Regions from separate parts of the Streptomyces sp. DSM 106670 genome, predicted to be linked through region 2. Evidence: predicted binding sites of a transcription regulator. Region 2 holds the regulator's gene; the other holds the start of a gene.
What was found. Region 2 encodes HspR, which represses chaperone genes until heat shock. Its sites were predicted from a motif close to TTGAGNNNNNNNNNCTCAA; they were not measured.
Positions count from the first base shown of each region.

Region 1 (5,551 bases), 1.4 Mb from region 2:
ACGACCGGCCGGCCCTCACGGCACGCGGAACGGCCCGCCCCCCGTTGACTCGGGAAGCGGGCCGTCCGTACCGGTCGCGCACCTGATGCCGCGCCCGTCACTGCGTGGCGGTCAGGCCGCGGCCGGGATCCTCTCCGCCGGGGCCGAGGCCGGGGCGAGGGCGATCTCCAGCACCTGGCGGACGTCGGTGACCGGGTGGACGTCCAGCTTCTCCAGCACCTCGGCCGGCACGTCGTCCAGGTCGGCCTCGTTGCGCTGGGGGATCACCACCGTGGTGATGCCCGCGCGGTGGGCCGCCAGCAGCTTCTGCTTGAGGCCGCCGATCGGCAGCACCCGTCCGGTCAGCGACACCTCACCGGTCATCGCCACATCCGTACGGACGAGGCGTCCGGAGAGCAGCGAGGCCAGGGCGGTCGTCAGGGTGATACCGGCGCTCGGGCCGTCCTTCGGGACCGCGCCGGCCGGGAAGTGGATGTGCACACCCCGGTCCTTGAGGTCCGCGACCGGCAGCTCCAGCTCCGCGCCGTGCGACCGCAGGAAGCTCAGCGCGATCTGCGCCGACTCCTTCATGACGTCGCCGAGCTGACCGGTCAGGGTCAGTCCGGACGCCCCGGTCTCCGGGTCGGCGAGTGACGCCTCGACGAAGAGGACGTCACCGCCCGCCCCGGTCACCGCGAGCCCGGTGGCCACGCCCGGCACCGCGGTGCGGCGCTCGGCCGGGTCCTGGGCGGACTCGGGCACGTGGTGCGGTCGGCCGATGAGGCCGCGCAGATCCGCGTCGGTCACCGTGAACGGCAGCTCGCGGTCGCCCAGTTCGTGCTGGGCCGCGACCTTGCGGAGCAGCCGGGCGACGGCCCGCTCCAGATTCCGTACGCCCGCCTCGCGGGTGTACTCGCCGGCCAGCTTGCGCAGCGCCGACTCCTCCAGAGCGACCTCGTCCTTCTCCAGACCCGCTCGCTCCAGCTGGCGCGGGAGCAGGTGGTCCCGGGCGATGACGACCTTCTCGTCCTCGGTGTAGCCGTCGAGGCGGACCAGCTCCATGCGGTCGAGCAGGGCCTCCGGGATGGCTTCGAGCACATTGGCCGTGGCCAGGAAGACGACGTCGCTGAGGTCGAGCTCGACCTCCAGGTAGTGGTCGCGGAAGGTGTGGTTCTGCGCCGGGTCGAGGACTTCGAGGAGGGCGGCGGCCGGGTCGCCCCGGAAGTCGGAGCCGACCTTGTCGATCTCGTCGAGCAGGACGACCGGGTTCATCGAACCGGCCTCCTTGATGGCCCGCACGATGCGTCCGGGGAGCGCGCCCACGTACGTACGCCGGTGGCCGCGGATCTCCGCCTCGTCCCGGACACCGCCGAGCGCGACACGGACGAACTTACGGCCCATGGCGTGCGCGACGGACTCGCCGAGCGAGGTCTTGCCGACGCCGGGCGGGCCGACCAGGGCGAGCACGGCGCCGCCACGGCGGCCGCCCACGACACCGAGACCGCGGTCGGCACGGCGCTTGCGCACCGCCAGGTACTCGGTGATGCGTTCCTTCACGTCGGCCAGGCCGGCGTGCTCGGCGTCCAGGACCTCCTGGGCGCCGCGGATGTCGTAGGCGTCCTCGGTCCGCTCGGTCCACGGCAGTTCGAGGACGGTGTCCAGCCAGGTGCGGATCCAGGAGCCCTCGGGCGACTGGTCGCTGGAGCGCTCCAGCTTCTCGACCTCCTTGAGCGCGGCCTCGCGGACGTGCTCGGGCAGGTCGGCGGCCTCGACACGGGCCCGGTAGTCGTCGGACTCGTCCTCCGGGTCGCCGTTGAGCTCGGCGAGTTCCTTGCGTACGGCGTCCAGCTGGCGGCGCAGCAGGAATTCGCGCTGCTGCTTGTCGACGCCGTCCTGGACGTCCTTGGCGATGGACTCGGCCACGTCCTGTTCGGCGAGGTGCTCGCTCAGCCACTGGATGGCGAGCTTCAGCCGGGCGACCGGGTCCACGGTCTCCAGGAGCTGGACCTTCTGGGCGGTGGAGAGGAACGGCGAGTATCCGGAGTTGTCGGCGAGCGCGGAGACGTCGTCGATCTGCTGGACCCGGTCCACGACCTGCCAGGCGCCGCGCTTCTTCAGCCAGCTGGTGGCGAGCGCCTTGTACTCCTTGACGAGCTCGGCGGCGGATCCGGGCAGCGGGTCCGGGGCGGCGACGTCGAGGACGGTGCCCTCGACCCAGAGCGCCCGGCCGGGGCCACTGGTCCCGGCGCCGATGCGGACCCGGTCCCGGGCCCGGATGAGCGCGCCCGGGTCGCCGTCCGACAGGCGTCCGACCTGCTCGACGGTGCCGAGGACGCCGGTCCCCGTGTACGTACCGTCGATCCGCGGGACCAGCAGCACCTCGGGCTTTCCGCCGCCGGGACGGGCGGCGGCCTGCGCGGCCTCGACGGCGGCGCGGACCTCGGTGTCGGACAGGTCGAGCGGCACCACCATGCCGGGCAGGACGACCTCGTCGTCGAGCGGCAGCACGGGCAGGTCGATCGGTGTGAACGCCTGGGACTCGTTAGTCATGATCTCCCCTTCGGCAGGCAAGTTGAGCTATGTGGACTCAATGCTCCTGAGCCGCCGAATGTTCCCCATGGTCTGTTCGCTCTGAGCGATCAGCCGCTCGGGGCTTCCGCCCGTCTACGGGAGCACCGCGGGGCGGACGCTTGTTCCCCGTGCCCGGAGCGGGGAACCCGCTGGCACTCGGCGCGGGCGGCGGGACAGGATGGCGGACACCGACCACCACGACCGGAGACCGGAGAGACCCACGATGTCTGCGACGGCCGCGATGCCCTCGACGCCCGCCCCCGATCCGTTGCCGACGCGCCCGGCCGACTCCCCCGTCGTCCTCGACCGCCGCGAGGGTCCGTTCGGCGAGGTCGTGCTGCGGGAGCGCGGGGAGCACTTCGAGATCATCGCCAACGGCTGCTTCCTGATGGACACCTCCGACGGGCGCTCCGAGCGGCTGCTGATCGACGCCGCGCTCGCCGCGCTGCCCGCCGGGCGGACGGGCCCCTCGGTGCTGATCGGCGGCCTGGGCGTCGGCTTCTCCCTGGTGCGGGCCGCCGAGGAGGAGCGCTGGGGGCGGATCTCGGTCGTGGAGCGGGAGCAGGCGATCGTGGACTGGCACCGGGACGGGCCGCTGGACCGGATCTCCGGGCCGGCGCTGGCGGACCCGCGGACCGAGATCCTGCACACGGATCTCGTGGCCCACCTCCGTACGGCCACGGAGCGTTACGACGCGCTCTGCCTGGACATCGACAACGGGCCCGACTGGACCGTCACGGAGGACAACGGAAGCCTCTACTCCGCCGCCGGTCTGGCGCACTGCCACGACCGGCTGACCCCGGGCGGCGTGCTCGCCGTCTGGTCCGCGCAGCCGTCGCCGGCCTTCGAACAGGCGTTGCGGAATGCCGGGTTCAGCGGGGTTAGGACGGAAGAGGTGGCCGTTGCCCGAGGTGTGCCCGACGTGGTCCATCTCGCACTCCGGGCCGTCTGAACCCCCCTCCCGGTATGCGGGACCCGGTGGTGGCACGGGCCAACCGGCACAAGGGCGACGATCCGGTTGCCCGGTGGGTGTGAACTCGTCCCTCCGGGGCAACACCCTGCGTAGCCGGGAGCCCTCCGCTGCCTTTACGCTGCTGACCGGCACACGGGATCACCCACGAAATCCACGAGCGAAGACCGTGCCTTGCGGGGGAATGGCTCCCGCGAGAACGGGCAGGGGCGGGGCGATGGAACAGACACACACCACCCACAACGGCGTCGCGGCCACCCCGGGGGCTCAGCGCCGGGTGCTGGTGGTCGAGGACGACGCCACGATCGTCGACGCCATTTCCGCCCGGCTGCGGGCGGAGGGCTTCCTGGTGCAGACCGCGCTGGACGGCCCCGCGGCCGTGGACGCGGCCGAGGCCTGGCAGCCCGACCTGATGGTGCTCGACATCATGCTTCCGGGCTTCGACGGCCTGGAGGTCTGCCGCCGGGTGCAGGCGCAGCGTCCGGTGCCGGTGCTGATGCTCACCGCACGCGACGACGAGACCGACATGCTGGTCGGGCTCGGGGTCGGCGCCGACGACTACATGACCAAGCCGTTCTCCATGCGGGAGCTGGCCGCCCGGGTGCACGTGCTGCTGCGCCGGGTGGAGCGGGCCGCGCTGGCCGCCGTGACCCCGCGCAGCGGGATACTGCGTCTGGGTGAGCTGGAGATCGACCACGCGCAGCGCCGGGTCCGGGTGCGCGCGGAGGACGTCCACCTCACGCCGACCGAGTTCGACCTGCTGGTCTGCCTCGCCAACACCCCGCGCGCCGTGCTCTCCCGGGAGCAGCTGCTCGCCGAGGTGTGGGACTGGGCTGACGCCTCGGGCACCCGTACGGTCGACAGCCACATCAAGGCGCTGCGCCGGAAGATCGGCGCGGAGCGGATCCGTACCGTGCACGGTGTGGGCTACGCCCTGGAGACTCCGGCGCCATGACCTGGCCAGGGCCCGGAATGCGGCCCTTCTCCATCAAGGCCAAGCTGGGCACGCTCGTCGTGGTCTCGGTGTTCATCACCACCGGGCTGCTGATCGTCGCCCTGCGGACCCGGACCGAGTTCCAGTTCATCACCGTGTTCTCGGTGATCGCGACGCTGCTGATCACGCAGTTCGTGGCGCACGGTCTGACCGCGCCGCTGGACGAGATGAGAGCGGTGGCCCGGTCCATCTCGCACGGCGACTACACGCGCCGGGTGAGCGGCGCCGGGCGGCGGGACGAGCTGGGCGACCTGGCGCAGACGATCAACCGCATGGCGGACGATCTGGAGGCGGAGGACCGGCACCGGAAAGAGCTGGTCGCCAATGTCAGCCATGAGCTGCGTACGCCCATCGCGGCGCTGCGAGCCGTGCTGGAGAACGTGGTGGACGGGGTGTCCGCCGCCGATCCGGAGACGATGCGCACGGCGCTGAAACAGACGGAGCGGCTGGGCCGGCTGGTCGAGACGCTGCTGGACCTGTCGCGCCTGGACAACGGGGTGGTGGCGCTCAAGGCACGCCGTTTCGAGGTGTGGCCGTATCTCTCGGGCGTACTGAAAGAGGCCAATCTCGCGGCCTCCCAGCGACGCCTGTCGTCGGGCTCGGGCAATCACTCCCGTACGGACGTCCATCTGCACCTGGACGTCTCGCCGCCGGAGCTCACCGCGCACGCGGACGCGGAGCGGCTGCACCAGGTGGTCGCCAACCTCATCGACAACGCCGTCAAGCACAGTCCGCCGCACGGCCGGGTGACGGTGCTCGCGCGGCGCGGGGCGTATCCCGAGTCGCTGGAGCTGGAGGTCATGGACGAGGGGCCCGGCATCCCGGAGGCGGAGCGCCACCGGGTGTTCGAGCGCTTCAACCGGGGTCAGGCGCCGTCCCCGCACGGTCCGGGCAGCGACGGCGGTACGGGACTGGGTCTGGCCATCGCCCGCTGGGCGGTCGATCTGCACGGCGGCCGGATCGGAGTGGCCGAATCCGCAAGGGGCTGCCGCATCCAGGTCACCCTCCCGGGAATCCCCGAGCAGCGCGGTTGACGG
Region 1 is NZ_CM147704.1:5,805,523-5,811,073, reverse strand. Features, by position in the region: gene lon (endopeptidase La) at 112-2,529, opposite strand; gene ACSMXR_RS25905 (spermidine synthase family protein) at 2,792-3,502, shown strand; gene ACSMXR_RS25900 (response regulator transcription factor) at 3,738-4,475, shown strand; gene ACSMXR_RS25895 (HAMP domain-containing sensor histidine kinase) at 4,472-5,548, shown strand.
Region 1: a site for HspR is predicted at 2,552-2,570, ahead of lon (endopeptidase La). Genes of this name have one in related genera too.

Region 2 (5,551 bases):
ACCAACGTCGACAGGACCATCCGCTCCGTCAAGCGCCACATGGGCACTGACTGGAAGATCGACCTGGACGGCAAGAGCTTCAACCCGCAGCAGATGAGCGCCTTCATCCTGCAGAAGCTGAAGCGCGACGCCGAGTCCTACCTGGGCGAGAAGGTGACCGACGCGGTCATCACCGTCCCGGCGTACTTCAACGACTCCGAGCGTCAGGCGACCAAGGAGGCCGGTGAGATCGCGGGCCTGAGCGTCCTGCGCATCGTCAACGAGCCGACCGCCGCCGCCCTGGCGTACGGCCTCGACAAGGACGACCAGACGATCCTCGTCTTCGACCTCGGTGGCGGCACCTTCGACGTGTCCCTCCTGGAGATCGGCGACGGCGTCGTCGAGGTGAAGGCCACCAACGGTGACAACCAGCTCGGTGGTGACGACTGGGACCAGCGCGTCGTCGACTACCTGGTGAAGCAGTTCGCCAACGGGCACGGCGTGGACCTGTCCAAGGACAAGATGGCTCTCCAGCGTCTCCGCGAGGCCGCGGAGAAGGCGAAGATCGAGCTCTCGTCCTCGACCGAGACCACGATCAACCTGCCCTACATCACGGCGTCCGCCGAGGGCCCGCTGCACCTGGACGAGAAGCTCACGCGCTCGCAGTTCCAGCAGCTGACCGCGGACCTCCTGGACCGCTGCAAGACCCCGTTCCACAACGTCATCAAGGACGCGGGCATCCAGCTCTCCGAGATCGACCACGTCGTTCTCGTCGGTGGCTCCACCCGTATGCCCGCCGTCGCCGAGCTCGTCAAGGAGCTGACCGGCGGCCAGGAGGCCAACAAGGGTGTGAACCCGGACGAGGTCGTCGCCATCGGCGCCTCGCTCCAGGCCGGTGTCCTCAAGGGCGAGGTCAAGGACGTCCTGCTCCTCGACGTCACCCCGCTGTCCCTCGGCATCGAGACCAAGGGAGGGATCATGACCAAGCTCATCGAGCGCAACACCACGATCCCGACCAAGCGTTCCGAGATCTTCACGACGGCCGAGGACAACCAGCCGTCCGTGCAGATCCAGGTCTACCAGGGCGAGCGCGAGATCGCGGCGTACAACAAGAAGCTCGGGATGTTCGAGCTGACCGGTCTGCCGCCGGCCCCGCGCGGTGTGCCGCAGATCGAGGTCGCCTTCGACATCGACGCCAACGGCATCATGCACGTCGCCGCCAAGGACCTCGGCACCGGCAAGGAGCAGAAGATGACCGTCACCGGCGGCTCCTCGCTGCCGAAGGACGAGGTCAACCGGATGCGCGAAGAGGCCGAGAAGTACGCGGAGGAGGACCACGCCCGCCGCGAGGCCGCCGAGTCGCGCAACCAGGGCGAGCAGCTCGTCTACCAGACGGAGAAGTTCCTCAAGGACAACGAGGACAAGGTCCCCGCTGACGTCAAGACGGAGGTGGAGACCGCTGTCGGCGAGCTGAAGGAGAAGCTCAAGGGCGAGGACTCCGCCGAGATCCGTACGGCCACCGAGAAGGTCGCGGCCGTCTCCCAGAAGCTGGGCCAGGCGATGTACGCCAACGCCCAGGCCGAGGGTGCGACCCCGGGCGCCGAGGCCCCGGGCGACGGTCAGGCCAAGGCCGCCGACGACGACGTCGTCGACGCCGAGATCGTGGACGACGAGAAGGACACCAAGGGCGGTGCGGCGTGACCGAGGAGACTCCGGGCTTCGAGGAGAAGCCCGACGTCCCCTCCGGCGCCACCCCTGATGACGCCGAGCCGAAGGCTGCCGCACCCTCCGAGGAGGAGGCGGCGGCCCCGGCCGGGGACACCGACCCGAGCGTCGGTCTGACCGCACAGCTGGACCAGGTACGCACCGCGCTCGGCGAGCGCACCGCGGACCTCCAGCGGCTGCAGGCCGAGTACCAGAACTACCGCCGCCGCGTCGAGCGGGACCGGGTGACGGTCAAGGAGATCGCTGTCGCGAACCTCCTGTCCGAGCTCCTGCCCGTGCTCGACGACGTCGGCCGCGCGCGGGAGCACGGCGAGCTGGTCGGCGGCTTCAAGTCGGTCGCCGAATCGCTGGAGACCACCGTCGCGAAGCTGGGCCTCCAGCAGTTCGGCAAGGAGGGCGAGCCCTTCGACCCGACGATCCACGAGGCCCTGATGCACAGCTACGCGCCGGACGTCACCGAGACGACCTGCGTGGCGATCCTGCAGCCGGGGTATCGCATCGGCGAGCGCACCATCCGCCCCGCGCGGGTGGCCGTCGCCGAGCCGCAGCCGGGCGCCACGCCCGCCGCGGCGAAGGAAGAGAAGAAGGCAGATGACGAGGAGAGCGGTGGCACCGAGGAGGTCTGACGGCAACGCGTCTGATCACCACGGTGCACACCGACCGGCCCGGCGGCCGGCCCACGGGCCGGCCGCTCGGCCGATCGTCCGGAAGGAGGGACGTCGATGAGCACGAAGGACTTCGTCGAGAAGGACTACTACAAGGTCCTCGGCGTCCCGAAGGACGCCACCGACGCCGAGGTCAAGAAGGCGTACCGGAAGCTCGCCCGCGAGTTCCACCCGGACGCCAACAAGGGTGACGCCAAGGCGGAGGAGCGCTTCAAGGAGATCTCCGAGGCGAACGACGTCCTCGGTGACCCCAAGAAGCGCAAGGAGTACGACGAGGCGCGCGCACTCTTCGGCAACGGCGGCTTCCGGGCCGGCCCCGGTGGTGCGGGCGGCAACTTCAACTTCGACCTGGGCGACCTCTTCGGCGGAGGCGCCCCGGGCGGCGGACAGGGCGGTGCGGGCGGCGGCTTCGGCGGCGGCGGTCTCGGCGACGTTTTCGGCGGGCTGTTCAACCGCGGCGGCACCGGCACCCGGGTCCAGCCGAAGCGCGGCCAGGACATCGAGTCCGAGGTGACGCTCAGCTTCACCGAGGCGGTCGACGGGGCCACGGTCCCGCTGCGGATGTCCAGCCAGGCGCCCTGCAAGGCGTGTTCCGGCACCGGCGACAAGAACGGCACCCCCAGGGTCTGCCCGACCTGTGTCGGCACCGGCCAGGTCTCGCGCGGCAGCGGCGGCGGCTTCTCGCTCACCGACCCCTGCGTCGACTGCAAGGGCCGGGGCCTCATCGCCCAGGACCCCTGCGACGTCTGCAAGGGCAGCGGCCGGGCGAAGTCGGCGCGCACCATGCAGGTGCGGATTCCGGCGGGCGTCTCCGACGGCCAGCGGATCCGGCTGCGCGGCAAGGGCGGTGCGGGCGAACGCGGCGGTCCGGCCGGCGATCTGTACGTCGTCGTCCACGTCGACGCCCACCCGGTCTTCGGCCGCAAGGGCGACAACCTCACGGTCACCGTGCCCGTCACGTACCCGGAGGCGACGCTCGGCGGCGAGGTCAAGGTCCCCACCCTCGGCGGTCCGCCGGTCACCCTGAAACTTCCCGCCGGCACCCCCAACGGGCGTACGATGCGCGCCCGGGGCAAGGGTGCGGTGCGCAAGGACGGCACCCGCGGCGACCTGCTGGTCACCGTGGAGGTCGCGGTCCCCAGGGACCTGGGCCAGGAGGCCAGGGACGCCCTGGAGGCCTACCGGAAGGCGACCGCGGACGAGGACCCGCGGGCGGAACTGTTCCAGGCTGCGAAGGGAGCTTGAGATGGACGGCCGTCGACGCAATCCGTACCAGCTGACCGATGAGACCCCGGTGTACGTGATCTCGATCGCGGCCCAGCTCTCGGGCCTTCACCCGCAGACGCTGCGCCAGTACGACCGTCTCGGCCTGGTCTCCCCGGACCGTACGGCCGGGCGCGGCCGGCGCTACTCGGCCCGTGACATCGAGTTGCTGCGCACCGTGCAGCAGCTGTCGCAGGACGAGGGCATCAACCTCGCGGGCATCAAGCGGATCATCGAGCTGGAGAACCAGGTGGCCGCGCTCCAGCAGCGCGTCGCCGAGCTCTCGGCGGCGGTGGACGGTGCGGCGGTCGCCATGCAGCAGCGCGAGGCCCAGGTGCACGCCTCGTACCGCCGGGACCTGGTGCCGTACCAGGACGTGCAGCAGACCAGCGCGCTGGTGGTCTGGCGGCCGAAGCCGAAGCGGCCGACGGACTAGCGGGGGACCCTTCAGCGGTCGCCGACGGGGCCGGGAGAGCGTTCAGTCGCTCTCCCGGCCCCGTCCGCGTGTCCGGGGGCGTGGGGCGGCGGGGCCTACGGCAGGAACTCGCTGATCGCTTCGACCGCCATCATCCACATCGGCTGGCCGCCGGTGCCGAACGCGGCGGCCAGGGCGTAACCGATCGCCGCGTCGAGCGGCTCGACGGCGGCCCCGTCGCGCCACTCGGCGATCACCCGCCGGTCGCCGTTCGAGGAGAAGTCCCCGATGTGCTTGCCGTCGCGGGTCAGCCGGCTGCTCGGGATCGAGTCGGGCACGAGGCGGTAGGACGTACCCGCGCAGCGGACGTCGACCCGGTAGGAGCGGCGGCGGAGCTTGCCCTTCCCGGGCTTGATCGTCGCGTCCCGGCCGTCGACGGTGAGGGTGAGCCGGCGCGGGTCGCGGGTGCCGATGACGATGTGGTCGTCGGCCTCGGCGCCGGGGGCGCGGGTGAGGACGACGCGGGGGATTCCCTCGCCGCTCACGATGAGCATCTCGTCCTGCTCGCCGGTGAGTTCGACCAGGATGTCCCCGTGGTGGTCGTCCTCGACGGCGGCGGGCAGGGGGGTGGTGTCGGTCATCCGGTCTTCGTGGTCCTTCGGTCGCGCGGGAGATGTTCGCCAGGTCGGTCAGGACTGGCGTTCGGAATTCTCGCAGGACGCGACGGCGGCGGCCCGGCCCGCCCCGAGCGGGCGTCCGGGAGGATCACGTCCGGGTCGTCAGGAATCCGCTTCCAGGATTCCCGACCGCGCGATCAGATAGCCGAGTTGCGCCCGGCTGTTACTGCCGAGCGCGGCGCTGAGTTTGGCTATGTGGGCGCGGCAGGTGCGGACGTTCATCCCGAGGCGGCGGGCGATGGCCTCGTCGACGTGCCCCTCGACCAGCAGTTTGGCGATGGAGTGCCGTACGCCGGAGATGCCTTCCGGGCCCGGGTCGTAAGGAATCTGATCCTGCAGAGGGACCGCGCGTTGCCAGAACTGTTCGAAGACCCTGACGAGATATTTCACGATGCCGGGATGGCGCAGTTCGAGGGCCACGCTCCGGTCGTCCGTGGCCGGGATGAACGCGACGGTGTGGTCGAAGATCATGAGGCGTTCTATGAGTTCTTCGAGAGTCCGGATCTCCATCTTGCTCTCCGCCATGCGGGCGACGTAGTTGAGAGTCCCCTGACTGTGGCGGACGGTGTGCTGATAGAGGGTGCGCATGGAGACGCCGCGCTCGATGAGCGTGTTTCCGCGCTCCATGGCGATGTTCAGCGCGTCTTCGCTCCGCCCGCCTCCGGGCTGGATGGTGAGCACCTCCGACTGGCACTCCGAGAGGGCGAGCGCTATGGAGGCGTTGATGCGGTTGACGCCTTCGAGGACCGTGATCGCGTGAGTGATCGGTGGAGCCTGGGTGCTGACGGCCATGAAGGGCTCGAACGCCTCGGTGAGTTCCACCGAGA
Region 2 is NZ_CM147704.1:4,391,711-4,397,261, forward strand. Features, by position in the region: gene dnaK (molecular chaperone DnaK) at 1-1,680, shown strand, start outside; gene grpE (nucleotide exchange factor GrpE) at 1,677-2,330, shown strand; gene dnaJ (molecular chaperone DnaJ) at 2,427-3,614, shown strand; gene ACSMXR_RS19500 (heat shock protein transcriptional repressor HspR) at 3,616-4,068, shown strand; gene ACSMXR_RS19505 (hypothetical protein) at 4,164-4,688, opposite strand; gene ACSMXR_RS19510 (helix-turn-helix transcriptional regulator) at 4,827-5,551, opposite strand, start outside.